Regions from separate parts of the Kitasatospora sp. NPDC004669 genome, predicted to be linked through region 1. Evidence: riboswitches for the same ligand, from Rfam matches in the RefSeq annotation. Region 1 holds a riboswitch; each other region holds the start of a gene.

Region 1 (6,859 bases):
GGCGTGCTGGGCGGTGGCGCGCTCGGTGTACGGGGTGGTGCGGCGGGCGTCTTCGGGACGGACGGCGGCACAGCGGGCCCGTACGGCGGGGTCGTGGGTGAGCGTCGAGGTGGCTCGGCTGTCGCGGGCGGCGCGGTTGGCGGCGAGTTGGGGTGCGATGGTGTCGCGGCCTTCGGCGAGTCCGCGGGCGAGGGTGACCACCTCGTCGGTCTTCTGGCGGGCGAAGGCGAGCCAGCGCCGGACCTGCGGGTCGAGGTCGCGTTCGGCGGTGGCGTCGAGCGGGACGTGCAGGAGGGAGCAGGACGGGGCGATGTCGACGTGGTTGGCGAGGCCGAGGAGGGTGGCGGAGGTGGCGAGGGCCTGTTCGAGGTGGGCGGTCCAGATGTTGCGGCCGTCGACCACGCCGGCGACCAGGCGCTTGCCGGGCAGGCCGCCGAGCGAGGCGAGGGCGGGGAGGTTGGCGGCGGCGGGGCCGGTGAAGTCGAGGGCGAGGCCCTCGACGGCCGTGCGGGCGAGGACGGGCAGGGCTTCGCCGAGGGCGTCGAAGTAGGAGGCGACCAGCAGCCGGGGCCGGCTGGTGAGGGCGGTCAGGTCGCGGTAGGCGCGGGCGGTGGCGTCCAGTTCGGCCGGGGTGCGGTCCTGGACGAGGGCGGGTTCGTCGAGCTGCACCCACTCGGCTCCGACGGCGCGCAGGTCGGCGAGGATCTCGGCGTAGACGGGCAGCAGGCGGTCGAGCAGGGTGAGCGGCTGGAAGCCCGCGGGTGCGTCGGCGTGCGGCTTGGAGAGCAGGAGGAAGCTGATGGGCCCGAGCAGTACGGGCCGGGTGGTGTGGCCGAGGAGTTTGGCCTCGGCGAACTCGGTGAGCGGCTTGCCCGGGTCGGCGCGGAAGACGGTGTCGGGGCCGAGTTCGGGGACGAGGTAGTGGTAGTTGGTGTCGAACCACTTGGTCATCTCCAGCGGTGCGACGTCGGCGGTGCCGCGAGCTGCGGCGAAGTACACGGCCAGCATGTGCTCCGGGGTACCGGGCCGGGCGTCGGCCGGGGCGGCGGCGCGGTGCCGGGGCGGAACGGCACCCAGCATGAAGGCGGCGTCCAGCACGTGGTCGTAGAGCGAGAAGTGGTTGCTGGGGATCTCGCCGATGCCGGTGGCGGCCAGCTGCTGCCAGACGTCGCGGCGCAGCTTGGCGGCGGTGGCCAGCAGGTCCGCGGCGGTGGCGTGGCCGGCCCAGTAGGCCTCGGTGGCGCGCTTGAGTTCACGCCCGGGGCCCTGGCGGGGGTAGCCGTGGACGGTGGCGATGGGATGGGTGGTCACGGAACTCTCCTTCGCGAGTTCGCACGGACCCCGAGGGGGAGGGTGCGCGAAGGAGCGGGCCCGGGGAGTGAGTCCGCCGTGCCCGTGCCGCCGCCGACCTTCCCGCGAGGTCCCGGTGAGACCGCGCGCCGCTGCGGCGCACGGGCAGTGGCAGGTCTTCGGACTCGCGGGCGCGCCGGGCCCGTTGGGCCGTACCGGCTCCTACCGGCCGTCGCTTCCCAGGGCCCATCGGGCTCCCAGTGCTGTTGACGGCTTTCGTTCCCACTCACCGCTGCGGGGCAGTTCCGGATTCCCACCGGATTCCCTCTTGCGACGCATCCCGCCTGGCGGACGGGGCGAACCAGCTGCACCGCTCACCCTAGCCGCACCCGGCGCCTCGGGTCGATCGGGTTCACCGGGTGGGGTGCCGGTGGAAGCCCCGGCCGGACTTGCGGCCGAGCAGGCCGGCCTCGACCATGCGCGAGAGCAGCGGCGGGGGCGCGTAGAGCGGCTCCTTGTACTCGTCGTACAGCGACTGTGCGATGGCCTCCACCGTGTCCAGGCCGATGAGGTCGGCGAGTTGGAGGGGGCCCATGGGGTGGGCGCAGCCGTGGATCATGCCGGCGTCGATGTCCTCCGGGGTGGCGTGGCCGGCTTCGGCCATGCGGATCGCGGAGAGCAGGTAGGGCACCAGCAGCGCGTTGACGACGAAACCGGCCCGGTCCCGGGAGCGGATGACGTGCCTGCCGAGTGCGACCCGCGCAAAGGTCTCCACCCGTTCCAGCACCGCTTGGTCGGTGTGCAGCGACGACACCAGCTCGACGAGCGGCATGACGGGCGCCGGGTTGAAGAAGTGCAGACCCAGGACGTGGGAAGCGCGGCCGGTGGCGATGCCAAGGCGGGTGACCGGGATGGCCGAGGTGTTGGTGGCCAGCACGGCGTTCTCGTCGGCGAGCACCTTGTCCAGGGTGCTGAGGACGTCGGTCTTGACCCGCTCGTCCTCGACGACGGCCTCGACGACCAGTTGACGGTCGGCGAGGGCCTCCAAGTCGTCGGCGAACAGCAGGTGCGCCCAGGCATCGGTACGCTGCTCCTCGCTGATCCGGCCGCGGTCGGCGGCGCGGTGGAGGGAGCGGTCGATGCGGGCGCGGGCGGCTCGCAGTGCGGCCGGGCCGTTCTCGCAGACGATGGTGTCCAGGCCGGCGCGGGCGAAGACCTCGGCGATGCCGGAGCCCATCTGTCCGGCGCCGACGACGGCGACTCGTCGGATCTCGTTCATGGCTATGCCTCCGTACGGGGTTGGTTCAGGCTGCGGTGCGGACGCGGACGAGGTGGCGGGCGTAGGCCTCGGTGGTGAGGAAGGCGGGGAGGGTGTCGCCGAGGGCGGTCTCCTCCAGGATCCGCACCGCGTTGTCGACGAGTTCGGGGTCGGCGCCCTCGGCGATCAGGGTCGCCCGCTCGCGGTCGATCAGCCGCCGCACCGCGTCCGCGGTGGCGAGCGTGCCGCCGGTGAGCCGGGTGCAGTGGTGCTGCCACTGCCAGATCTGGCAACGGGCGATCTCGGCGGTGGCGACGTCCTCCATCAGCCCGAAGACGGCGACCGCCCCCGAGCCGCCCAGCCAGGCAGTGAGGTAGCGCAAGGCGACGGCGACGTTGGAGCGCAGGCCCTGGTCGGTCGGCAGGCCGGCGGAGAGCCGGTGGACGCCCAGCAGGTCGGCGGCGGTGACCTCGACGTCCGCGCGGGTGCGGTCGAGCTGGTTCGAACGCTTGCCGAGGACGGCGTCGAAGGCAGTGCGGCAGATGTCGACGAGGCCGGGGTGGGCGACCCAGGAGCCGTCGAAGCCGTCGCCGGCCTCGCGCTCCTTGTCGGCGCGGACCTTGGTCAGGGCGACTTCGTTGGCCTCGGGGTCGCGCTGGGGGATGGCGGCGGCCATGCCGCCGATGGCGTGGGCGCCGCGGCGGTGGCAGGTGCGGACGAGTAGTTCGGTGTAGGCGCGCATGAAGGGCTGGGTCATCGTGAGAGTGGCACGGTCAGGCAGGACGTAACGCGGGCCGTGGTGGGCGAAGTTCTTGATCAGGCTGAACAGATAGTCCCAGCGGCCCGCGTTCAACCCGGCGGCATGCTCGCGCAGCTCGTAGAGGATCTCGTCCATCTCGAATGCGGCGGTGATCGTCTCGATCAGGACAGTAGCGCGGATCGTCCCGTGCGGGATGCCCAACTCGGCCTGGGCGAAGGTGAAGACGTCGTTCCAGAGCCGGGCTTCGAGGTGATTCTCCAGCTTCGGCAGGTAGAAGTACGAGCCGGAACCGGCCGCGATCTGCGGTCGGCCGCAGTGGAAGAGGTAGAGGCCGAAGTCGACGAGCGCGCCGATGGCCGGGCGGCCGTCGATCAAAAGGTGCTGCTCGTCGAGGTGCCAGCCGCGGGGGCGCACGACGATGGTGGCCGGGTTGTCCCCGATGTAATACCGCTTGCCCTCGGGGGTGGTGTCGTCGATCCGGCGCTCGATGGCGTCGAGCAGGTTGAGGTGGCCGGTGATGAGGTTGTGCCAGGTGGGCGCGGTGGCGTCCTCGAAGTCCGCGAGCCACACCTTCGCACCGGAGTTGAGGGCGTTGACGGTCATCCGGCGCTCGGGCGGGCCGGTGATCTCCACGCGGCGGTCGGCGAGGCCGGGGCCGGCGCCGGCCACCCGCCAGGTCGGGTCCTCGCGGATGGCGCGGGTCTGGGGGAGGAAGTCCAGGGTGCCGCCGGCGGCCAGCGCGGTGGCGCGGCGCCCGCGTTCGGCGAGCAGCTCGGTGCGCCGGGTGGCGAACCCGTCGTGCAGACGGGCGAGGAAGGCGAGGGCCTCGGGGGTGAGGACCTCCTCGAAGCGGTCCTCGGGTTCTCCGAGGACCTCGACGCGACGGGACTGGCTCATCCGATTCTCCAGGAAGCAGGAAACGTGAAGTGGGTGGGGCCCGGGACCGCGTCCCTCAACGCGGCCCCGGGCGGGTGGGCGGCACGGAGCTCCCTCGCTCCGCTGTGCGAGCCGCCGGGGATGGCACGCTCCGACGGGATGTGACCGAGCCCGCCGGGCGGCCGGGCATCAGTGGAACTGCTCGGCCTCGGTGGAGCCGGTCAGGGCGAGGGTCTCGGCGTCGGGGTTGAGCGCGGTGGAGACCAGGTCGAAGTACCCGGTGCCGACCTCGCGCTGGTGCTTGACGGCGGTGTAGCCGTCCGGCACGGCCGCGAACTCGGCCTCCTGCAGGTCGACGTACGCCGTCATGCCGTGCTCGGCGTAGCCGCGGGCGAGCTGGAACATCGAGTGGTTGAGCGCGTGGAAGCCGGCCAGGGTGATGAACTGGAATCGGTAGCCCATCGCGCCCAACTCCCGCTGGAACTTGGCGATCTGGTCGTCGTCCAACGCCGCCTTCCAGTTGAACGACGGCGAGCAGTTGTAGGCCAGCATCTTGTCCGGGTACTCGGCCTTGACCGCCTCGGCGAACTCGCGGGCCTGGGCGAGGTCCGGGGTGCCGGTCTCCACCCACAGCAGGTCCGCGTACGGAGCGAAGGCGAGGCCGCGGGAGATCACCGGTGCCATGCCCGGCTCGACCCGGTAGAAGCCCTCGGCGGTGCGCTCGCCGGTGCAGAACCGGGCGTCGCGCTCGTCCACGTCGGCAGTCAGCAGGTTGGCGGCCAGCGCGTCGGTACGGGCCACGATGACGGTGGGCACGTCCGCGATGTCGGCCGCCAGACGCGCGGAGTTGAGGGTGCGGATGTGCTGGGCGGTGGGGACGAGCACCTTGCCGCCCAGGTGGCCGCACTTCTTCTCCGAGGCCAGCTGGTCCTCGTAGTGGATGCCCGCCGCACCGGCCGCGATCATGCCCTTGGTGAGCTCGAAGGCGTTCAGCGGGCCGCCGAACCCGGCCTCTGCATCGGCGACGATCGGCACCAGCCAGTCCGGGCCGCCGTTGCCCTCCGCCGCGTCGATCTCGTCGGCGCGCAGCAGCGCGTTGTTGATCCTGCGCACCACCTGGGGAACGGAGTTGGCGGGGTAGAGACTCTGGTCGGGATACGTCTGGCCGGCCTGGTTCGCGTCGGCCGCCACCTGCCAGCCCGACAGGTAGATCGCCTGCAGCCCGGCCTTCACCATCTGCACGGCCTGACCACCGGTCAGCGCGCCCAGCGCGTGGACGTAGTCCTGGTCGTGCAACTGCCGCCACAAGCGCTCAGCGCCGCGCCGGGCCAGCGTGTGCTCCTCACGCACCGTCCCCGACAGACGAACCACGTCCGCCGCCGTGTAGGTCCGCTCGACACCGGCCCACCGGGGGTCGGACGTCCACCGCGCGGTGAGCTCTGCCGCCTGCTGCTCCTGCTGCTGCCGAACCGACTGGGTCATGGTGATCCGCTCCCGAGGGTGCTTTGCGAAGGATGTGAGGCACCTCTCACCACGATGGTGAGAGGGCGGCCGGGCGGCGCCGGGCAGCGATGGAACACCGCGGGACGTGGTCACCCGGACAGCGGACCGGAGCAGTTGACCTGCCCTTTCGATGCCGTCCTGTGCGCCTCCCGGCCGCACCACCGACTCTGGCACCGAGCGCCGCCGCCGTCACCGCTGGAGCACTGCCAATTTCTGCGAAGCATGATCAGCGAATCTGCGAAGCATGCGAAGGCGTTATCCGTATCCCTGCGGCTAGGCTGCCCCACCATCCGGTCGACACGTGGAGTAGGGAGACGGGCGACGATGGGAAAGACCTTCGCCGGTGCCAGACTTCGCAGGCTGCGCGAGGAACGCGGACTCAGCCAGGCCGCCATGGCCCGGCTGATCGACCTGTCGCCCAGCTACCTCAACCAGCTGGAACACGACGCCCGCCCGCTCACCATCCCCGTCCTGCTGCGCCTCACCGAGGCACTCGGTGTCGACGCCGGATACTTCGCCCCACCGGACACCGCCCGCCTCACCGCCGGCATGCGTGACGCCCTCGGCGAGGAGATCACGGCCGGCCGCGTCACCCCCGGCGACCTCGACGAGGTCGCCACCCGGCTCCCCACCGTCGCCCAACTGCTGACCGACCTGGCCCGCGACCGACGGGCCGTCGCCGAGCAACTCGCGGTCCTCGCAGGCGAACGCGGCCCAGCCGGCGACGTGCTCACCCCGCACGAACAGGTCCGCGAGTTCTTCTACCGCCGCCAGAACTACCTCCACGAACTCGACACCGCGGCCGAGGAACTCGCCGAAGACATCCACCTCAGGCGAGGCGAGGTCAGGGCCGTGCTCGCCGAACGGCTCTCCTCCCAACACGGCGTCCGGATCACCACCGGCAGCGACCACCTGCACCAGTACGACCCGCACGCCCAGGTGCTGCGGCTGTCGGACCGGCTGCGCCCCGGCCAGCAGGCCTTCCGCATGGCAACCCAGCTGGCGTACCTGGAGCACGACGCGCTGCTGTCCGAACTTGCCGCCCAGGACAGCCCGGTGGACTCCACCGCCTGGTCGCTGACCCGCATCGGGCTGGCCAACTACTTCGCCGCCGCGCTCGTCCTTCCGTACCGGACCTTCCACACGGAGGCCGAGCGCTCCCGGTACGACAT
Region 2 (6,859 bases), on a different contig from region 1:
CGGCGCCGGGTCGGTGGCGGCCTCCCAGATCGGCTTCGACGAGTCGTCGGACTGGCCGCCCGGGGTCCCGCTCGCGCTCGACGGGCCGGGGGTGGGCTTGGTGGAGGCGGACACGGTGGCGGTCGGACCGCCGCCGGCCTTGTTGGTGTCGCCCTTCTTGCCGAGGAGCAGCGCACCGCCCGCCGCCAGGCCGCCCACCAGGACGACCGCGGCCGCGATGCCGATGACCTTCATCCGGCGCTTGCGCTTGCCGTCGGCCTCGTTGCGGTTCGCCAGTGCCTCCCAGTCCGGCTCGACGCGCTGCGGCGGCGCCGGCTGCTGGGGCGGCACCGGCTGCTGGGGCGGCTGCTGCTGCCACTGCGGCTGAGGGGCCGTCGGCTGCACCGGCTGGGGCTGGGGCTGCGGGGCCGGCTGCGGCACCGGCTGCGGCTGGGGCACCGGCTGGGCCTGCGGCTGCGCGACCGGCTGGGGCTGCGGCCGCGGCACCGGCGGGACGGGCTGCGAGAGCGGCTGCGCGGACGGCACCACCGGCCCGTACGAGGCCGGCGGCGGGCCGAAACCGCCGCTCGGCGGCGGCACCGGACCCGGCACCGCCGGCTGCTGATTCTGTGCGCCCCCCGACCCGGCGGGAGGCGTCCCCTGCGGCCCCTGCCCAGGTACGCCAGTTCCGTCGCTCATGCGCCCAGATCGTAGGGCATCCCCCCGACCACCGATCCGCCCGGTGACCATTCCGTATCGAAACCAGGACGCCCACGCTGCGGATCACGGGCTCCGACCGCGCGGATCCAGGGCCTCCGACGGCCACGAACAGCCACGGACGGCCTCCCGCCCGGTACCGCCGGTCATCGCCCCAACACACCGCGCCGCACAACATGTGGTGCCGCATCAGTGAGACACCACTACATGTATGCTCACTCCTGCTGTCGATGCAGGGGAACCCGGTGGGAGTCCGGGACTGCCCCGCAGCGGTGTGCGGGCGGCTCCAGCAGCCGTACCCGCGAGTCCGAGTACCTGCCGAACAGCGTGCGCCACGGCCCTCCCGCAGAGGCCGCGCCGGCACGAGCAGTACCCCTCCGGGCCTCGCGGGCGGGCCGGGGAGACACCGTCGCGCGGCGCGTTTTGCGTTCGCGCCGTGCTCCCCTGCCCAGATCGGCCCGGCGCCACCCGATCACCGCCGCCGATCGCCGCCAGGAGAGAGCGCCTTGACCACCGCTGCCTCAGCCACCCTGCCCACCCAGGGCTCCGGTACCGCCTTCACCGACTCGACGGTCTCCGACCCCGGAGGCGCGCTGCTGCGGCTGCTCACCGACCGCAGCGCCGACCTCACCGAGGTCGACCCCGGCCATGTCGCCGCCGCCGCGCTGCGCGGCCGCCACGCCGGCTCGGACTTCGCCGAGCTGCGCGGGCTGGCCGTGGACGCCGCCGCGTCGATGATCGCCGAGGACCCCCAGTACTCGAAGCTGGCGGCCCGTCTGCTCGCCCTGGAGATCGTCGACGAGGCGAACAGTCAGGGCTCGGTCTCCTTCTCCGCCTCGATCGCCGTCGGCCACGCCGAGGGCCTGATCGGCGACACCACCGCGGCCTTCGTCGCCAAGCACGCCGCCGCCCTGGACGCGCTGATCGACGCCACCGGCGACGACCGCTTCGAGTACTTCGGCCTGCGCACCGTCCAGTCCCGCTACCTGCTGCGCCACCCGATCACCCGCAAGGTGATCGAGACCCCGCAGCACTTCCTGCTCCGCGTCGCCTGCGGCCTGGCGGTCGGCGACTCCGAGCAGTCGGTGCGCGAGGTGGCCGAGCTGTACGGCCTGATGAGCCGCCTGGAGTACCTGACCTCCTCGCCCACGCTCTTCAACTCCGGCACCCGGCACCCGCAGATGTCGAGCTGCTATCTGCTCGACTCCCCGCTGGACAACCTGGACTCGATCTACAACCGCTACGCGCAGATCGCCCGCCTGTCCAAGCACGCCGGCGGCATCGGCCTGTCCTACTCGCGCATCCGCTCGCGCGGCAGCCTGATCCGCGGCACCAACGGCAAGTCCAACGGCATCGTCCCGTTCCTGCGCACCCTCGACTCCTCGGTCGCCGCGGTCAACCAGGGCGGCCGCCGCAAGGGCGCGGCCTGCGTCTACCTGGAGACCTGGCACGCCGACATCGAGGAGTTCCTGGAGCTGCGCGACAACACCGGTGAGGAGGCGCGCCGCACCCACAACCTCAACCTGGCGCACTGGATCCCGGACGAGTTCATGCGCCGGGTCAACGCCAACCAGGACTGGTCGCTGTTCTCCCCGGCCGACGTGCCCGAGCTGGTCGACCTGTGGGGCACCGAGTTCGACGAGGCCTACCGCAAGGCCGAGCTGGCCGGCAAGGCCGTGCGCACCATCCCCGCGCAGACCCTGTACGCCCGCATGATGCGCACCCTGGCGCAGACCGGCAACGGCTGGATGACCTTCAAGGACGCCTCCAACCGCGCCGCCAACCAGACCGCGCTGCCGGGCCGCACGGTGCACTCCTCCAACCTGTGCACCGAGATCCTGGAGGTCACGGACGACTCCGAGACCGCCGTCTGCAACCTGGGGTCGGTCAACCTCGGCGCGCACGTGGCCGCCGGGGCCTCGGTCGAGGACCTGCTCGGTGCGATGGACTGGGAGCGGCTGGACGCCACCGTGCGCACCGCCGTCACCTTCCTCGACCGCGTGGTGGACATCAACTTCTACCCGACCACCGAGGCCGGCACCTCCAACTCCCGCTGGCGCCCGGTGGGCCTGGGCGTGATGGGCCTGCAGGACGTCTTCTTCAAGCTGCGGATCGACTTCGACTCGGCGGAGGCGAAGCAGCTCTCGACGCTGATCGCCGAGCGCATCATGCTCACCGCCTACGAGCGCTCCGCCGACCTGGCCGAGCAGCTCGGCCGCCACGAGGCGTACGGCGAGACCCGCGCCGCCCGCGGCGAGCTGCACATCGACCACTTCCCGAGCGCCGCCCCGCAGTGGGCCGACCGCTGGACCGCCCTGCGCGCCCGGATCGCCGAGACCGGCCTGCGCAACTCGCTGCTGCTGGCCATCGCCCCGACCGCGACCATCGCGTCCATCGCCGGCGTGTACGAGTGCATCGAGCCGCAGGTGTCCAACCTGTTCAAGCGCGAGACGCTGAGCGGTGAGTTCCTGCAGGTCAACCCGTACCTGGTGCGCGAGCTCAAGGAGCTCGGTGTCTGGGACCAGCAGACCCGCGACGCCCTGCGCGACGCCAACGGCTCCGTCCAGGAGTTCAACTGGTTGCCCGCCGAGGTGCGTTCGCTGTACCGCACGGCGTGGGAGCTGCCGCAGCGCGCGCTGATCGACCTGGCCGCGGCGCGCATGCCGTACCTGGACCAGAGCCAGTCGCTGAACCTGTTCATGGCGGCGCCGACCATCGGCAAGCTCAGCTCGATGTACGCCTACGCGTGGAAGGTCGGTCTGAAGACCACCTACTACCTGCGCTCGCGCCCGGCCACCCGGATCGCCCAGGCCGCCTCCGGTGCCGCGCGCGCCGCCGCGCCCGTGCCGGTGAACACCCCGACCCTCACCCCGGAGCAGGAAGCCGCCATCGCCTGCTCCCTGGAGAACCCCGAGTCCTGCGAGGCCTGCCAGTGAGCACCCCGAACGAAGACCGCAAGATGCTGCTCGACCCCGGCTTCGAGCTGACCCTGCGCCCGATGCGCTACCCGTCGTTCTACGACCGGTACCGGGACGCGATCAAGAACACCTGGACCGTCGAGGAGGTGGACCTGCACTCCGACGTCGCCGACCTGGCGAAGCTGAGTGAGGGCGAGCGCCACCTGATCGGGCGACTGGTCGCCTTCTTCGCGACGGGTGACTCGATCGTCGCCAACAACGTGGTGCTGAGCCTCTACAAGCACATCAACTCCCCGGAGGCGCGGCTGTACCTGAGCCGTCAGCTGTTCGAGGAGGCCGTGCACGTCCAGTTCTACCTGACGCTGCTGGACACCTACCTTCCGGACCCGGAGGACCGCAACGCGGCCTTCGCTGCGGTGGAGAACATCCCCTCCATCCACCAGAAGGCCCAGTTCTGCTTCAAGTACATGAACGCGGTCGACCACATCGAGTCGCTGCAGACCAAGGAGGATCGGCGGGCTTTCCTGCTGAACCTGATCTGCTTCGCGGCGTGTGTCGAGGGCCTGTTCTTCTACGGCGCCTTCGCCTACGTGTACTGGTTCCGGAGCCGGGGTCTGCTGCACGGTCTCGCGACCGGCACCAACTGGGTGTTCCGCGACGAGTCCATGCACATGGACTTCGCGATGTCGGTGGTCGACACCGTGCGCGAGGAGGAGCCCGACCTCTTCGACGACGAGATGGCCAAGCAGGTCACGGAGATGCTGGAGGAGGCTGTCGAGGCCGAGCTCCAGTTCGCCCAGGACCTGTGCGGCGACGGTCTCGCCGGCATGAACACCGACTCGATGCGCCAGTACCTGGAGGCCGTGGCCGACCAGCGCCTGGCCCGCCTCGGCATGCCGATCCGCTACGGCTCGACGAACCCGTTCGGCTTCATGGAGCTCCAGAACGTCCAGGAGCTGACCAACTTCTTCGAGCGCCGGGTCTCCGCGTACCAGGTCGCCGTCGAGGGCTCGGTCTCCTTCGACGACGACTTCTAAATCGACATCGTTCAGCACATCAGCGGAGCTGCCGTGGGAAGGACATCCTCCCCACGGCAGCTCCGCTGTCGGATTCCCGCTGTCCAGGAGTGACCCAGGCATGTCCCGCAAGGTTTTCCTGTCACAACAGCAAGTGGTCGATGGCCCGTTCGGGCCGATACAGATCAACTACGACCGCTGGCCGTCCGTCATTGCGCGCGTGCACGGGACGGGAATCCCGGCCGTCACCGTGGTACCCGACCGCGACCACGGCGCGATGAACATCAACGGGCAGAACGTGCCGACCAGACGGAACAGCAGCGGCTGGGACCCCCGCCGGAAGTCCCGCACCCGCACTGCGCTTGTGGCGGACCGCAGCTACGAGTTGAGGCCCACCGCCCTGCGCCGGGCCGAGCTGCGGCGCAACGGGGTGCTCATCGCCCACGCGCACGGCACCCTGCGCTCGTACTCCCCGGGCCGCACGATCCCCGGCCTCGACGCCCGGGTGACCTGGTCCCAGGGCGTCGATCCGACTGATGTCGCCATCGGCCAGGCCATGGTGGTCGGCTTCGGCGCCGGCGCTCCAGGCGCATTGCTGAGGAGCTTGCTCTTCTGGGCAGACAACCTCGGCCCCAACTGACACCTAGGATCTTTCGGTCCTTCCGGTGAGAGGCCAGCTCGGGCCGTCCGGATCGTTCAGCCACGCCCACTGGCGCTTCGGCGTGATGGTGATCCCGTAGTCGTACGGCGTCGGTCGGCCGTGCGCCTCCCATTGAGACCAGGCGGTCAGCAGCTCCTCCCCGATGCGGCGCGGGCCGCCCTGGTGCAGTGCGGCGCTACCGTCGCCACGCGCCGACAGTGCCGCCCAGGAGGCGTTGCCGTCGTGGATCCAGGCGTTGACGCCGTCCTCGTCCCGGCCGGTGGTGATCACGGCGTCCGGTACGGCGACGCGCACCGCGAAGCGCAGGTCCCAGTTGTCGCCGAGCGGCGCGAGGTCGCGTTCGATGGTCTGCTCGGTGTCAGGGTCGCCGGTGCCGCGCACTTGCGCGTAGCCGACCGATCCCGGGGCCGGTCCGGACCGGTCGGCCATGAACTGCGCGAGGCCCTGCACCCAACCGCTCGCGCTGCGCCCGTCGGCGGCCACCGTGAGCGCCACGTGCCCGAGCCGTCCCCACGGGTAGACGATCCGGCCGCCCGGTCTGGCGGCCTCGATCCACTCGTACGGGACGGTCTCGACGGCGTAGGTCGCGTGGATCCGGTCGAACGGGCCTCCGCGCGGCACGCTGCTCGTGCCGTTGCCAGCGAGTATCTCGGCGTCGACCCCGGCAGCAGCAAGCCGCTTGCGAGCAAGAACAACAAGGTCTTCGTCAATCTCAGTGGAGACGACCGAGCCGGGCCCAGCGCGCCACGCGGCGAGTGCACAACTCCAGCCCTGCCCGGTACCGATGTCCCACACGGTGTGACCGGGCTCCAGCATCAGGCTGTCCAGCATGTCCGCCACCACGGCAGGTGCCGAGAGGCTCGACGACGGGAGTCCATCGGTGACCTGGGTGACCGCCGCCGCATCCGGGTCGACGTACAACTCGCCCGCCCACACGGCCGGATCAGCCGCACGGTCGAGAGGCACGTAGGAGTGGCCGTCCCAACGCCACAGCCGATCCGGCGCGAACGCGTCGCGAGGCAGCGCGGCCATCGCTTGGCGCAACCACGGCGAGTCAACCGGCCATGCGCCCCGCTGCTCCATGACCGCGTCCATCCGCTCGCGGCGGCCCACCAGGTCACCGCTCACTTCTTGTGCTTCCCGTCGCCCGGCGGCGGAGGCGGCACCTGCCCATCGGCGTTGCCCGGCGGCGGATTTCCCTGGCCGGGGTCCGGCGGCGGCTTCTCGTGATCACCCATGCTGCGCTCCCTTCGGGTACGGACACCATCGGGTGCCGATCCTCGCGCAGCACCGCTGCTCAACGGCAGACGCGCAGAGGCGCACCCGGGGTGTGCACATCCGAGGCGCGCGCTGGTACAGCCGACGATGCCCCGCACGGCCAGCTCGGGGCCGACCAGCAGAGCACTGGTGATCGCCCCGTCCCTCCGCTCCACGTACCCCTCGGCCGCCAGCCCCCACTCCTGCGCGGCCTCCATGGACACCCCCCATGCGGCCACCTCCGGGTCACCGCTCCAGTTCACCCGGACCGAAGCCCCCTCCCGGCGGGCGAGTTCGTGGATGTCCGCACG
Region 3 (6,859 bases), on a different contig from region 1:
CAGCAGCAAGGTCGCCCCACAGGGCGCGCAGCCCGTCAGATACCGCACGTTCGCCGCCCGGGTGACCATCGCCGCATCGGCCCCGGCCGCACTGCAGTGCTCCCTCACCCGCTCCCGCCGACCCGCGTACGCATCCACCATGCGTCGAGCCTACGAACCCCCACCCCAAACCGCCCGCCGAGCGCCGCCGAGGGGGCACGGGCCCACCCCCCGAGACCCGGCGAGCCGGTGGCGAACGAACCGGGGGACTCCCGGGAGCGGGGCCGGCCGATTTTCGCCCCTCAGGGCGCCGGTCGAGGGCGGCGGCCGCGCGGCGGGCGGACATGGACGCTCCCCCGGCGTCCGGGAATGGGCAGGACGGAGCCCACGTTAAACCGGGTGAAAACGACTTCCATTTCGATACAGGTTCGGCCCAGCCCGTCGAACCCGGCACCCCAGGCCCCCGGGAGGACACCCCGTGACCCGCAGTGAACTGCGCCCCGTGATCAAGCTCCGCTCCACCGCCGGCACCGGCTACACGTACGTGACCCGCAAGAACCGCCGGAACGACCCGGACCGGCTGGTCCTGCGCAAGTACGACCCGGCCACCGGCCGGCACGTCGACTTCCGCGAAGAGCGCTGACGAACACCCCCGAAGGAGCCCACCCGTGAAGTCCGGAATCCACCCCGACTACCGCCCGGTCGTCTTCCGCGACAAGGTCGGCCGGTCGCGGGTGCCCGACACCGCCGGCCGGGTCGAACGGTTCCACCGCCGCTACGGCAACCGGCACTGACGACAGGCCGAAACGGCGCCGCCCCACCCCGGGGAGGCACCGTTTCGGCCTGCGACAAGCGGCCTCAGCGCGGCGGCGGCACCGACACCACCATGGTCAACCGCAGCACCCGCTCCCCCGCGTTGCGGTAAAGGAGCGGCTGCGCCCGGTCCAGGTGGTCGGCGCCGGGCTCGCCGTCGCGGGCACGCTGCTGCTCGCGGCAGCGTGCCCGACGGGCTACTCGGCGGGCGTCCAGCGCTTCTCGACGCCGGCCAGCTTCCAGTACGCGATCGCGATCGCCCACACCACCACGAACAGCCCGGCGATCGCGTACCCGACGTTGTCCAGTGAGATGTCCGCGATGAACCCGGTGACCGGATCGGTCAGGTCGAGCTTCTCGTGCAGCACCCCGACCAGCTCGATGGTGCCGATGATGAAGGCCACCGCGATCGACAGCCCAGTGATGGTCAGGTTGTAGTACACCTTGCGCACCGGGTTGGAGAAGGCCCACTGGTACGCGAAGTTCATGAACGTCCCGTCCAGGGTGTCGAACAGGCTCATCCCGGCCGCGAACAGCAGCGGCAGGCAGACGATCGCGTACCAGGGCAGCCCGGCCGCCGCACCCGAGCCGGCCATCACCATCAGGGTGACCTCGGTCGCGGTGTCGAAGCCGAGGCCCAGCACCATGCCCACCGGGAACATCTGCCCGGGCCGGGTGATCGAGCGGGTCGCCCGGTTCAGCGCCCGGGCCATGAAGCCGCGCGAGTCGAGGTGCTGCTCCAGCTCCGCCTCGTCGTACTGCCCGGCCCGCATCGCCCGGAACACCTTGATGATGCCGATCAGCGCCGCCAGGTTGAGCGCGCCGATCAGGTAGAGGAAGACGCCGGAGGTGGTGGTGCCGACCATCCCGAGCCACTTGTGGGTGGTCGACTCGTCGTCCATCAGCGTGTTCGCCAGCTGGGCGCCACCCGCCACCAGGGCGGCCATGAGAACCACCATCGAGGAGTGTCCGAGGGCGAACCAGAAGCCGACCGAGACCGGCCGCTTGCCGTCCGCCATCAGCTTGCGGGTGGTGTTGTCGATCACCGCGATGTGGTCGGCATCGAAGGCGTGCCGCATGCCGAGGGTGTACGCGGTGATACCCAGGCCCACCCCGAAGACCTGGGTACCGACCGCGTAGTTGTGGGGCGCGACCAGGAAGATGAGCGTCCCGAAGGCCACCACGTGCATGGCCAGGATCACCCCCATCAGCCCGGCCGTACGTATGGTGTCCTCGCGCTTCCACCTGAAGGTGGGCAGGACGGAGGGGGCCGCCTCAGCAGGAGTGGCGGTTTCGGGCAGGGTCATCTTCGGATCACGCTCCAGCACCTCGTGGAAAGACTTCGTGAGATGCCGTGGCCGGTCTCCTGGCTTACGGGGCTTCCGGACCCGCCTTCCCAGGCGCACGAGACGCCCAGTGGCATGTGGGTTCGGACAACTCTCCCCCGATCACAGTGGCGAGGGCCGCTCCGGACTGGGACCCCTGAGGGTCCGTCACCGGTCTTCCCGAGCACCACGGCGGGGAACACCGTAGGGGTCCGGCGCCACCCTCGCAAGGTTGCGCACCTGTGCAGGTGTTCAGGATCACAGGCCCCTGCCTGCAAGAATGTACGCATGCATCTCGTACCGGCCGACCGCGCGGGCCACCGCACCATCGACGGGCACCGGGTCTGCGAGGCCATCGCCGCCATCGGCGACACCGCGCACGTCCGGTCCTGGGCCGAGCGGTTCTCCCTGCTCTCCGACCCCGGACGGCTCGCCCTGCTGCTCGCCCTCCACCGGGCCGGGCCGCTCGCCGTCACCGACCTGGCGGTTGCCACCGGCATGCGCGACCCCGCCGTCTCCCAGGCCCTGCGGCTGCTCCGCACAGCGGGCGTGGTCACCGGGGAGAAGGACGGACGCGTGGTGCGCTACCGGCTCGTGGACGACAGCATGCGCCCCCTCCTCGACGAGTGCGCCGCCGCCGAGCACCACGAGCCCACCGCCGCCGCGGGCTGACCGACAGTCGGGGCCGCCCGTCCCGCGCGAAGCGGCACCAGGAGCCGCCCGGATGAGTACGATGTGCCGCCGAGGCCGCCCTCCTCGGCCCGGCCCAACGCCCCGCCCCAACGCCCCGGTCAGCGCGGCGAGTTCCGGCTCGCGGGTGACGGCGGGACCGCGCGGCGGCCGGACCTGACGAGGTCTCGGCACCGGCTCGGGCTGGTGAAGGCGCTGCGCCCCCCGATGCTGTCGGCCTGCACCACCTGGCCGCCCACCGTGGTGCCTGGCACGGTGAGCGGCACTTCGCACCGATCCATCCGCCTGCTCCCCGCACCCGGCCGGCGGGCGGATCAGCTGGTCAGGCCGTCTGGCAGGTCGGGCACCAGAACAGGTTGCGGGCGGCGTGCTCCTCGGTCCGGACGTCCGCGCCGCAGACCAGGCAGGGCATCGCGGCGCGGCGGTAGACGTAGACCTCGCCGCCGTGGTCGTCCACCCGGGGCGGGCGGCCCATCGCCTCGGGGGTGTGCTCGGGGCGGACGGTGTCGATCCGGCCGGCGGCGACGCCCTCGTGCATCAGGGCGACCAGGTCGGCCCAGATCGCGTCCCACTCGCGGCGGCTGAGGTCGCGGCCGGCCCGGTGCGGGTTGATGTTGTGCCGGAACAACACCTCGGCGCGGTAGACGTTGCCGACGCCCGCCAGCACCTTCTGGTCCATCAGCAGCGCGGCGACGGTCGTCCGACTGCCCGATATCCGGCGCCAGGCGGCCTCCGGGTCGGCGTCGGCGCGCAGCGGGTCGGGGCCGAGCCGGGCGGCGACGGCGGCCTTCTCGGCGTCGGTGATCAGCTTGCAGGTGTTGGGGCCGCGCAGATCGGCGTAGCCGTCGTCGTTGGCCAGCCGCAGCCGGATCAGACCGACCGGGTCGGGTGCGGGGCCGGTGCCGAAGGTGAAGCCGCCGTAGAGGCCCAGGTGGACGTGCACCCAGGCGCCCTCCTCGAAGCCGAGGAAGAGGTGCTTGCCGGTGGCCTCGGCGCCGGTGAGCAGCTGCCCGTCGATCACCTTGGCCTCGTCGGCGAACCGGCCCTGCGGGCTGGAGACCTGGACCGGGCGGTCGCCGAAGGCCTTCCGGTTCTCTACGGCGAGGCGGTGGATGATGTGGCCTTCCGGCACGGGCGCCAGCTCCCCCAGAAGTAGTACGGCAGGACGGGGTCCATCATCGCAGCCGCCGCCGACAGCTCCACGAAGCCGCAGGTCAGCGCGGCCACAGATCAGCGAGGGCGCCCGTCAGCGGACCGGCATGCCCATCAGCCGGGCCAGGATCACCCGGTCCAGCTCGGCGGCCGTCCCGGCGATGTCCAGGTAGGAGTTGTCGATGATCGGCAGCCCGGAGTTGTACCAGCCGGCCATCCGGCCGTGGATCCGCGCCACCTCTTCGTCGCCGAGCCGCCGGTTGCCGCTGCGGCGGGCGTTGCGCTGCAGCACCGAGTCCAGGCTGGGCAACAGGACGACCGGGATCATGCCTGGCCCGATGTGCCGCTTCCAGCCGCCGAGGCCGATCGCCGGGCGGTCCGGGAAGACGGCGTCATCGATGATGCAGGAGATGCCGTTGGCCAGGTAGTTGCGGCAGGCGAAGCCGCAGGTGCGGCGGGCCAGCCGGTACTGGGCCTCGGAGGCGTTGTTCCAGCCGGACTGCGGGTTGGCGAAGCCGGACTGCACCCACTCGCGGACGTCGTCCAGGCTGATGTGGGCGGTCGGGGTGGCCCGGCACTCGGCCCAGTACCGGGCGACGGTGGTCTTGCCCGCCCCGGCGGGGCCGATCAGCAGCACGGCGATCGGCCCGGCGGGCGCGTGTCGCTGCAGCGGGTGGGCGGGGAGCTGGACGGGAGTACCGGTGGGCAGCACGAAGTGCCCGGTACCCCCGGCCGGCACGGGCGCACTCGGCGCGGGCTGCGGCGCCGCGGCCCGAGCGGGTGCCGGAGCGGGCGCGGCGGGTACCCGAGCGGGTGCCGGTGCCTGAGCGGGCGCCGGTGTCCGAGCAGGTACAGGAGCGGGTGCGGGCGCGACCGGAGGCGGTGGCACCGGCACGGCGGCGGGAGCCGGGGCGGGCACCGGCACGGCGGCGGGAACCGGAGCGGGCACCGGCACGGCGGCGGGAACCGGAGCGGGCACCGGCCCGGGAGCCGGGGCGGGCACAATACCGGCGGAAGGCGCCGGACCGGCGGAAGGCGCCGGAGCGGCCGGCGGCCGAACCGACGGAGGCGGAGGAGGCGGAAACGGCGTCCCCGACGGGGACACCCCCGTACCGCCCCCCGGTGGCACCGGCGGAGCGGCGGGACGCGGCGGGACCTGCCCACCTCCGGCGTACTGCGTCACGGCACCTCCCGACACCTCTCAGCGGGGACACTACACGGCGGCCCGGCGGCGGGCACAGTCCGCCGCCGGGCCGCCGGCTCGCCCCACCCGCTCTGACCTCGGCCGACATCAGCTCACGTCAACCCGCAGGCCGCCCGGGTCAGCTCAGATCAGGTCAGGTCCGTCCGGATCAACTCGCGTCAGCCGAAGCCGATTCGGGTCGACCGAAGCTCACCGCGAGGTGAGCTGCTCGGCCAGCGCCCGCAGCGCCAGCTCGTACGACCCGATCCCGAAGCCGGCGATGGTACCGGAGGCCACCGCGGCGATCACCGAGTTGTGCCGGAAGGTCTCCCGGGCGTACGGGTTGGAGATGTGCACCTCGATCAGCGGCGCGGTCCGCTGCGCGGCGGCGTCCCGCATCGCGTACGAGTAGTGGGTGAACGCACCCGGGTTGATCACCACGGGCACCTGCCCGTCGGCCGCCTCGTGCAGCCACTCCACCATCTGCTGCTCGGAGTTGGTCTCGTGCACCTCGACCTCGAAGCCGAACTCCTTGCCCAGCGCGGTGCAGCGCTCGACCAGTCCGGCGTACGAGGTGGCGCCGTAGACGTCCGGCTCGCGGCTGCCCAGCCGACCGAGGTTGGGGCCGTTGAGCACCATCACCCGGGTCACGAGGAGACCTCCGCGTAGGCGGCCACCAGCAGCGACGGGTCCGGGCCCTCCAGCACGGAGGTCTTGCCGAGGCCGTCCAGGACGATGAAGCGGATCAGGTCGCCGCGCGACTTCTTGTCGATCTTCATCGCGTCCAGAAGCTTCGGCCAGGCGTCCGCCCGGTAGCTCAGCGGCAGGCCGACCGAGGCCAGCACGGTGCGGTGCCGGTCGGCCGTCTCATCGTCCAACCGCCCGGCCAGACGGCCGAGTTCGGCGGCGAAGACCATGCCGATGGAGATCGCCGCGCCGTGCCGCCACTTGTAGCGCTCGTTGCGCTCGATGGCATGGCCCAGGGTGTGGCCGTAGTTGAGGATCTCCCGCTGACCGGACTCCTTGAGGTCGCCGGAGACCACGTCGGCCTTGACCTGGATGGCCCGGCGGATCAGCTCGACGGTGTGCGGGCCGGCCGGGGTCCTGGCGCCCTCCGGGTCGGCCTCGATCAGGTCGAGGATGGCCGGGTCGGCGATGAATCCGCACTTGATGACCTCGGCGAGGCCGGAGACGTAGTCGTGCTTGGGCACGGTCTCCAGGGTGCCGAGGTCGGCCAGCACGCCCACCGGCGGGTGGAAGGCGCCGACCATGTTCTTGCCCTCGGCGATGTTGATGCCGGTCTTGCCGCCGACGGCCGCGTCGACCATGCCGAGCAGCGTGGTGGGCATGGAGATCCAGCGCACCCCGCGCAGCCAGGTCGCGGCGACGAAGCCGGCCAGGTCGGTGGTGGCTCCGCCGCCGAGGCCGACGACGACGTCGCTGCGGGTGAAGCCGGTCTGTCCGAGCACCGACCAGCAGTACGCGGCGACCTCGACGCTCTTCGCCTCCTCGGCGTTGGGCACCTGCAGCGCGATCGCCTCGTACCCCTCGCCGGCCAGGTCGTCGCGGATGGCGTCGGCGGTGGCGGCCAGCGCCTCCGGGTGGATGATCGCGACCCGCTTCGCCCCTCTTGTCCCCATGTGGGGGGGTCCGATCAGCGGCGCCAGCTCACCGAGCAGCTGGTGCCCGATCAGCACGTCGTAGGGGTCGTGGCCGG
Region 4 (6,859 bases), on a different contig from region 1:
CCGCGCGGTGCGACCGGGCGAGCGCGTCCCGCCCGCCGGTGGCCCGGCCGTCGGTCACCACGACCAGCAGCGGGCGCCGGTTCGGGTCGCGCAGCCGCTCCACCCGCAGCACCTCGTGCGCCCGCAGCAGGCCCGCGGCCAGCGGGGTCCGCCCGCCGGTGGGCAGCGACTCCAGCCGGGCCGCGCCGACCTCGACCGAGGAGGTGGGCGGCAGCGCCAGCTCGGCGCCGGCGCCCCGGAAGGTGACCATGCCGATCTTGTCGCGGCGCTGGTAGGCGTCCATCAGCAACGACAGCACCGCGCCCTTGACGGTGGTCATCCGCTGCCGGGCGGCCATCGAGCCGGAGGCGTCCACGACGAACAGCACCAGGTTGGACTCCCGCCCCTGGCGCACCTGTTCGCGGAAGTCGTCCTTGTGCAGCACCAGTGCCCGGCCGTCCCGCCCGCGCGCCACCTGGTGCGGCGCGGCGGCCTGCAGGGTGGCGGTCAGGTGCAGTCGGCTGAGCGCGCCCTGTGGCCGCCGGGCGCGGATGGTGTGCCCGCCGGAGGTCTCGGCGGGGGAGCGGCGGCCCTGGGCTCCGTGGCCGGTACCCCGCACGGTGAACAGCCGGGTCCGGTACGGATCGACGGCTGCGACCGGTGCCGACTCCCGGGAGGGGGAGGGGTGTTGGGCCGGTACGGGCGGCTGCGCGGGCGCCTCGGCGTCCGACGTGTCCGATGCGTCCGAAGGGGCGTCCGCGGCAGTGTCGGAAGCGGCAGCCTCCGGGCCGCCGTCGAGCGGCTCGGGCGCGCCACCGCCGTCGGGGCCGCCCTCGTCCGGGCCGTCGCCGTCGGGACCGCCGTCCGGACCCGGGCCGTCACCCGGGCCGTCACCCTCGGGCTCCGGGTCGTCCGGCTGCGCGTGCTCCTCCAGCGTCCGGTCCAACTGTTCCTCGTCCAGTCCCGGAGCGTCGAAGGGGTTGCGACGTCGCCGGTGCGGCAGGGCGAGCTGGGCGGCCTTGCGGACGTCCTCCTCCAGCACCTCGGTCCGTCCCGCCCAGGCCGCCAGTGCGACCGCCGTGCGGGCCATCACGATGTCGGCGCGCAGCCCGTCCACTTCGAACGCCGCGCACACGGCGGTGATTTGACGTAGTGCCACATCCGACAGCTCGACCTTGGGCAACAACTCCCGGGCGGCGGTGATGTGTTCGGCGAGCTCCCGCTCCTGCGCCGCGAACCGCGCCGCGAAGCCGACCGGGTCCGCGTCGTACCCGAGCCGCCGGCGGACCACCTCGGCGCGCTCGGCCGGGTCCCGGGTGGCGGCGATCTCGACGGTGAGGCCGAAGCGGTCGAGCAGCTGCGGCCGCAGCTCGCCCTCCTCCGGGTTCATGGTGCCGACCAGCAGGAAGCGTGCCGCGTGCCGCACCGACACGCCCTCGCGTTCCACGTACGAGCGGCCCATCGCGGCGGCGTCCAGCAGCAGGTCCACCACGTGGTCCTGGAGCAGGTTCACCTCGTCGATGTAGAGCACCCCGCGGTGCGCCTTGGCGAGCAGTCCGGGCTCGTACGCCTTGACGCCCTCGGCGAGCGCCCGCTCCAGGTCGAGCGAGCCGACGATCCGGTCCTCGGCCACGCCGACCGGCAACTCGACCAGCTGGGAGGGGTGTTGCGAAGCGGACGGATCGGTGTGCGGCCCGTCCGGGCACTGCGGGTCCGGCGCGGCCGGGTCGCAGGCGAAGCGGCAGCCGTCCACGGTGGCGATGGAGGGCAGCAGCCCGGCCAGCGCGCGCACCATGGTCGACTTCGCGGTGCCCTTCTCGCCGCGCACGAGCACGCCGCCCACGGCCGGGGAGACCGCGTTCAGCAGCAGCCCGAGCCGAAGGTCGGCCATGCCGACGATCGCGGTGAACGGATAGCGGACGTCGGTCATGCGTCACTCCCAGGTGCTCCGGGCGCCAGGAACGGCAGCGATCCGGCCGCCGGCACCCCGCCCTCGATCAGCTTCCACAACGCGTCGGTGTCCGCGTGCTCCTCGATCAGGTCGCCCAGCCGGTCCAGCCGGGCCTCGCGCGCGTCGGCGAAGCAGGTGTCCGGCGCCGGCACGAACGCGCGGCCCGCCAACTCGGCGACCTCGCACAGGAGTTCGCGGCGGAAGCCGTCGTTCTCCAACGCGCCGTGCCAGGTGGTGCCCCAGACCGAGCCGACCCGGCAGCCGTCCAGGCTCCGCCCGGTGTCATCGGAGATGAACCCGTCCCCGCCCTCGACCGCGATGACCCCGTGGTGGATCTCGTAGCCCACGACCCGCTGCCCGTACGCCTCGCCGACCGGACGGGCGAGTACCTTCTCGGCGCCGAAGCGCACCCGGGTCGGCAGCAGCCCGAGCCCGTCGACGACGCCCGCCCTGGACTCCACCTCGTCGTCGATCGAGCGCGCCAGCATCTGGTACCCGCCGCAGACCCCGAGGATCGGCAGCCCGGCCGCGGCCCGCGCCTTCAGCGCCGGCTCCAAGCCGCGTTCGCGCAGCCAGGCGAGGTCCGCCACGGTGGCCCGGGTACCGGGCAGCACCACCAGGTCGGCGTCGGCCAGCTCCTCGGGCCGGGTCGCCCAGCGGACCAGCACGCCCGGCTCCTGCGCCAGCGCGTCCACGTCGGTGAAGTTGGACAGCCGGGGGAAGCGCACCACGGCCACCCGCAGCACGTCGGCCCCGACCGGTCCGCGGCCGTCCACCCGGTCCACCACCGTCGACAGGTCGAGCGAGTCCTCGGCGTCCAGCCACAGCCCCGGCAGCATCGGCAGCGTGCCCAGCACCGGACGGCCGGTCAGCCCGTGCAGCATCTCCAGTCCGGGCGCCAGCAGCCGCGCGTCGCCGCGGAACTTGTTGACGAACCAGCCGGCCACGTGCCGCTGGTCCTCGGCCGACAGCAGCGCCAGCGTCCCGTACATCGCCGCGAACACCCCGCCGCGGTCGATGTCGCCGACCACCACGACGGGCAGCCCGGCGGCGGTGGCCAGGCCCATGTTGGCGATGTCGCGGTCGCGCAGGTTGATCTCGGCGGGCGAGCCGGCACCCTCGCAGACCACCACGTCGAAGCGGCGGCGCAGGTCCGCCAGGCACTCCAGGGCGCGTTCCAGCAGGACGGGCTTGCGCTCGCGGTAGTCCAGCGCGCCGACCTCGGCCACCGGCTTGCCGAGCAGCACCACCTGGCTGCGGCCGTCCGCGCCGGGCTTGAGCAGCACCGGGTTCATCGCCGCCTCCGGCTCCACCCGGGCGGCCTGCGCCTGCATCGCCTGGGCACGGCCGATCTCGGCGCCGTCGGTGGTGACGAAGGAGTTCAGCGACATGTTCTGCGCCTTGAACGGCGCGACGTGCACGCCCTGGCGGGCCAGCCAGCGGCAGATCCCGGCCGTCACCACGCTCTTGCCCGCGTCCGAGGTCGTCCCGGCGACCAGCAGCGCGTTCTTCACGCGCCCACCTTCCCCCCAGCCTCCGGCCGGGGGGACCCCCATGCTTCGCTCGCTCACGCCCTACCCCTTCTCATCAGAAGCCGCAGCAGGACGTGCCCCGCGACCGTCGTACCCAGCGCCAGCGCGGTCACCCGCCGGGACAGCGTGCAGGCCCGCTCGATGTCGTCCACCGTCACCGGGCGCAACTCCTCGCCCAGCACCGGCCGGTGCTCCACCCGCTCACGTGACTCCGCACTCGCCTCCGGGCGCTCCTGATCCGGTGCCGACGTTCGCCCTCCTTGCCCGCCCTCGGACAGGAGGGGCCCACTCTCCGGCACTCTCCCCCCGCCTTCGGCCGGGGGCGCCGCCACCGCTCGCTCGTCGCTCGTCGCTTTCGGCACCGGCGCGCCCTTCGGCTCGTGCGGGTACCGGAGCGTCCCGCCCAGGCGTACGCCCACCGCGCCGGCGAAGGCCGACTCGGCCTGGCCCGCGTTCGGGCTCGGGTGCGCGGAGCCGTCCCGGCGCCAGACCCGCCAGGCGGTACGGGGTTCGGGCGCGGCGGCCACCGTCAGCAGCGCGGTCAGCCGGGCGCCCGGCCAGCCGGCGACGTCGTCCAGCCGGGCCGAGGCCCAGCCGAAGCGGGCGTAGCGGGGCGAGCGGTGGCCCACCATGGCGTCCAGGGTGTTCACCGCGCGGAAGGCCAGCAGCCCCGGCGTGCCCGCCAGGGCGCCCCAGACCAGCGCGTTCACCACGGCGTCCGCAGTGTTCTCGGCCACCGACTCGACCACCGCGCGGGCGATCTGCTGCCCGTCCAGCGCGCTCGGGTCCCGCCCGCACAGGTGCGGCAGCCGCTCCCGGGCGGCCGTCAGATCGCCTGCGGTGAGCGAGCGGCCGATGGTGCGCGCCTCCCGGGTCAGCGAGGTGCCGCCGAGCACCGTCCAGGTCGCCGCCGCGGCCAGTGCCGCCCGGCCCAGCGGACGGCGGCCCACCGTACGGTCCAGGGCCAGCGCGCCGGCCGCGACCGCGCCCACGCACAGCGCCGTGTACGCCGTCCCGGCCGCACGGTCGTCGCGCCACAGGCGGCGCTCCAGGCGGGTCGCGGCGGTGCCGAAGAGGGCGACCGGGTGGCCGCGGCGGGGGTCGGCGAAGCGGGCGTCGGCGGCGTAGCCCGCGACGGCGCCCAGCGCGAAGGCGGCGGCGCGGGTCAGCGGGCGCACGACGGCGGGCAGCTCGGAGTCGGACGGGGCGGGGCAGCCTGCATCGCGTGCGTGTCCTCACTCAGGGTCCGCGCCCTGGATCGACGTACCGGGGGCGAGAGTCTCCTGGCTTCCGGGTCGGACGCACCCCCGGAGCCTTCCAGCAGCCTGCCAGCAATGACTGACGGTCCGCCGTGGCACCTTCCGAGCGTGCTCCCCGGTGACAGTGGCGGGACCGCGCCGGACTCGCACCGGCTTCCTCTCCATGCCTCCGTTTGGCCCGAGGATCCCATCACGCGGCCGATCCGTGCGTCAACCGAGGCCTCGGAGGGGTTGGTCACACGGTGTACCGGGTGTCGTGCTGTGCGATCGCCCAGCGCGGTGGAGGCCTCGTCGGCTCCGCTTCGTGTGTTCGGCGGCTGGGGGCGCGGCGAGGGCCGCACCTACCGTTCGGTGCCATGCGCCGCAGAAAGACCCCCGTCGCCGCCCCGCCCCCGGTGCCGTTCTCACCCGAGGCCGCCCGCGCCCACCGGGTCGGCCTCGGCCTGACCCCGGAACAGGTCGCCGAGGGCATGGCCGCCCACGGTGTGCGGCTGCTGTCCGGCCACGTCCTCGCCTGGGAGAACGGCGACCTGCGCCCCGGCGAGGCCGAGTTCATCGCCCTCGCCCGCGCCCTCTGGTGCCCCGCCGCCGACCTGCTGGGCGCCCGCCCGACGCGTCTGAGGGACCACCGCATCGCCCGGGAGCTCGGCCAGGAGGCCGTCGCCGAGCGCGTCGGCATGCTCCTGCCCACGTACCAGGAGGCCGAACTGACCGGCCACTGGGACGGCGACCCGGACCAGACCCACGCCCTCGCCCAGGTCCTGGGCCTGCGGCTGACCGAGCTCGTCGAGGCCACCGGCCGCGCCGAGGCCCTCGACCGGCTCCTGCGCCAGTGCGTCGCCGGCCGCTGGCAACCCCACCTCCGTGCCCTCGCCCGCCTCGTCCCCGTCCCCGAACCCGACCTGGCCGCCGTCCTGCCCCTCCTCCAGCAGGAGCACCACGTCCCCACCCACTGGGGCACTCCCAGCGGCCCCCACACCCCTGCCGGGCCCCTCATCCCCCGGTTCTGGCACCTCCTCGCCGCCCAGCAGACGGCCGTCCCGGTCTGACGATCCCCTTTCCCCTCTGCTCCCGCATGCCCCGGACGGCCCAGCCCGGTGGCCGGGGGCACGCGGCTGCGGTGAACTGGTGTACGAACACCGTCCGGTCCGTGAAGCAGAGCGGGGAACGATATGCGTTGGGGAACCGCAGCCGTTGTGGCGGCCGCCGCCGTCGGGGCCGGGATCGTCGTGGCGATCGGCCGCCGGGCCTCCGAGCGGATAGTCCATCCGGGGGCGGGGACGGGGGCGCCCGTGGAGGAGGGGTCCGGTCCCATCCTGGTGCAGACCCTCGCCGCCGGCCGGGTCACCTTCACCCGCCGCCCGGAGAGCCTGCGGCGCGGCCGCTGGGCCGTGGAGTGGGAGGGCGGCGGGCACGCGGTGGTCGAGGAGATCCTGCACAGCGACGAGCAGGGCGTCACCCGGCGGCTGGTCCGCGCCGACCGGGGCACCCTCACGCCCGGCACCGAGGTCCGCTTCACCCCCCGCGTCCTGCTCGGCGACCCCACCGAGGCGCTAGGCCTCGCCTTCGCAGACACCAGCGCCGACGGCGAGTTGGGCCCCCTCCCCGCCTGGCACCTCGGCGGCAAGCGCGGCACCTGGGTGATCCTGGTCCACGGCACCGAGGCCGACCGCCAGCAGACCCTGCCGGTCCTTCCGGTGCTCGACCGCCTCGGCCTGCCCGTCCTGGCCGTCACCTACCGCGGCGACGAGGGCGCCCCCGCCTCCCCGGACGGGCTCAGCCACTTCGGCGCGACCGAGTGGCGCGACATCGAGTCGGCGATACGGCTGGCGCTCGACCACGGCGCGGGCCGGGTGATCCTCTACGGCTGGTCGCTGGGCGCCACCACGGTCCTGCACACGGCGGCCCGCTCGGCCTGGGCCCACGCCGTCAGCGGATTGATCCTCGACTCGCCCGTCCTCGACCTCCCCGCCTCCGCCCGCCGCGACGCCGCCCGGGCCGGCTTCACCGGTGTCGCCGCCGAACTGGGCGCCCTTGCCGCCGAGGGCCGCACCGGGGTCGACCTGGCCGACTTCTCCCGCCTCGCCGAGGGCGCGGACCTGCACGCCCCCACCCTGGTGCTGCACAGCCCCAGCGAC

The links. A riboswitch is a leader RNA that binds a small molecule or an ion and turns the genes downstream of it on or off. The one in region 1 is predicted to bind cobalamin.
Region 2: it holds a riboswitch for cobalamin, as region 1 does, so the genes downstream of both, ABZW30_RS19885 (ribonucleoside-diphosphate reductase subunit alpha) here and metE (5-methyltetrahydropteroyltriglutamate--homocysteine S-methyltransferase) in region 1, are expected to answer to the same signal.
Region 3: it holds a riboswitch for cobalamin, as region 1 does, so the genes downstream of both, ABZW30_RS05975 (HoxN/HupN/NixA family nickel/cobalt transporter) here and metE (5-methyltetrahydropteroyltriglutamate--homocysteine S-methyltransferase) in region 1, are expected to answer to the same signal.
Region 4: it holds a riboswitch for cobalamin, as region 1 does, so the genes downstream of both, ABZW30_RS32400 (cobalamin biosynthesis protein) here and metE (5-methyltetrahydropteroyltriglutamate--homocysteine S-methyltransferase) in region 1, are expected to answer to the same signal.

Annotation. Positions count from the first base shown of each region.
Region 1 is NZ_JBEXKB010000039.1:9,608-16,466, reverse strand. Features, by position in the region: gene metE (5-methyltetrahydropteroyltriglutamate--homocysteine S-methyltransferase) at 1-1,311, opposite strand, end outside; cobalamin riboswitch at 1,460-1,654, opposite strand; gene ABZW30_RS28230 (3-hydroxybutyryl-CoA dehydrogenase) at 1,703-2,569, opposite strand; gene aceB (malate synthase A) at 2,595-4,205, opposite strand; gene aceA (isocitrate lyase) at 4,374-5,666, opposite strand; gene ABZW30_RS28215 (short-chain fatty acyl-CoA regulator family protein) at 6,012-6,859, shown strand, end outside.
Region 2 is NZ_JBEXKB010000022.1:19,602-26,460, forward strand. Features, by position in the region: gene ABZW30_RS19880 (hypothetical protein) at 1-579, opposite strand, end outside; cobalamin riboswitch at 901-1,034, shown strand; gene ABZW30_RS19885 (ribonucleoside-diphosphate reductase subunit alpha) at 1,227-3,632, shown strand; gene ABZW30_RS19890 (ribonucleotide-diphosphate reductase subunit beta) at 3,656-4,651, shown strand; gene ABZW30_RS19895 (hypothetical protein) at 4,752-5,270, shown strand; gene ABZW30_RS19900 (methyltransferase domain-containing protein) at 5,274-6,374, opposite strand; gene ABZW30_RS19905 (hypothetical protein) at 6,416-6,859, opposite strand, start outside.
Region 3 is NZ_JBEXKB010000005.1:2,183-9,041, forward strand. Features, by position in the region: gene ABZW30_RS05960 (aminopeptidase P family protein) at 1-141, opposite strand, end outside; gene rpmG (50S ribosomal protein L33) at 458-622, shown strand; gene ABZW30_RS05970 (hypothetical protein) at 648-773, shown strand; gene ABZW30_RS05975 (HoxN/HupN/NixA family nickel/cobalt transporter) at 990-2,099, opposite strand; cobalamin riboswitch at 2,131-2,324, opposite strand; gene ABZW30_RS05980 (metalloregulator ArsR/SmtB family transcription factor) at 2,406-2,789, shown strand; gene ABZW30_RS05985 (DNA-formamidopyrimidine glycosylase family protein) at 3,130-3,939, opposite strand; gene ABZW30_RS05990 (AAA family ATPase) at 4,054-4,854, opposite strand; gene aroQ (type II 3-dehydroquinate dehydratase) at 5,353-5,781, opposite strand; gene aroB (3-dehydroquinate synthase) at 5,790-6,859, opposite strand, start outside.
Region 4 is NZ_JBEXKB010000050.1:10,174-17,032, forward strand. Features, by position in the region: gene ABZW30_RS32390 (putative cobaltochelatase) at 1-1,909, opposite strand, end outside; gene ABZW30_RS32395 (cobyric acid synthase) at 1,906-3,486, opposite strand; gene ABZW30_RS32400 (cobalamin biosynthesis protein) at 3,498-4,640, opposite strand; cobalamin riboswitch at 4,739-4,882, opposite strand; gene ABZW30_RS32405 (helix-turn-helix transcriptional regulator) at 5,078-5,770, shown strand; gene ABZW30_RS32410 (alpha/beta hydrolase) at 5,894-6,859, shown strand, end outside.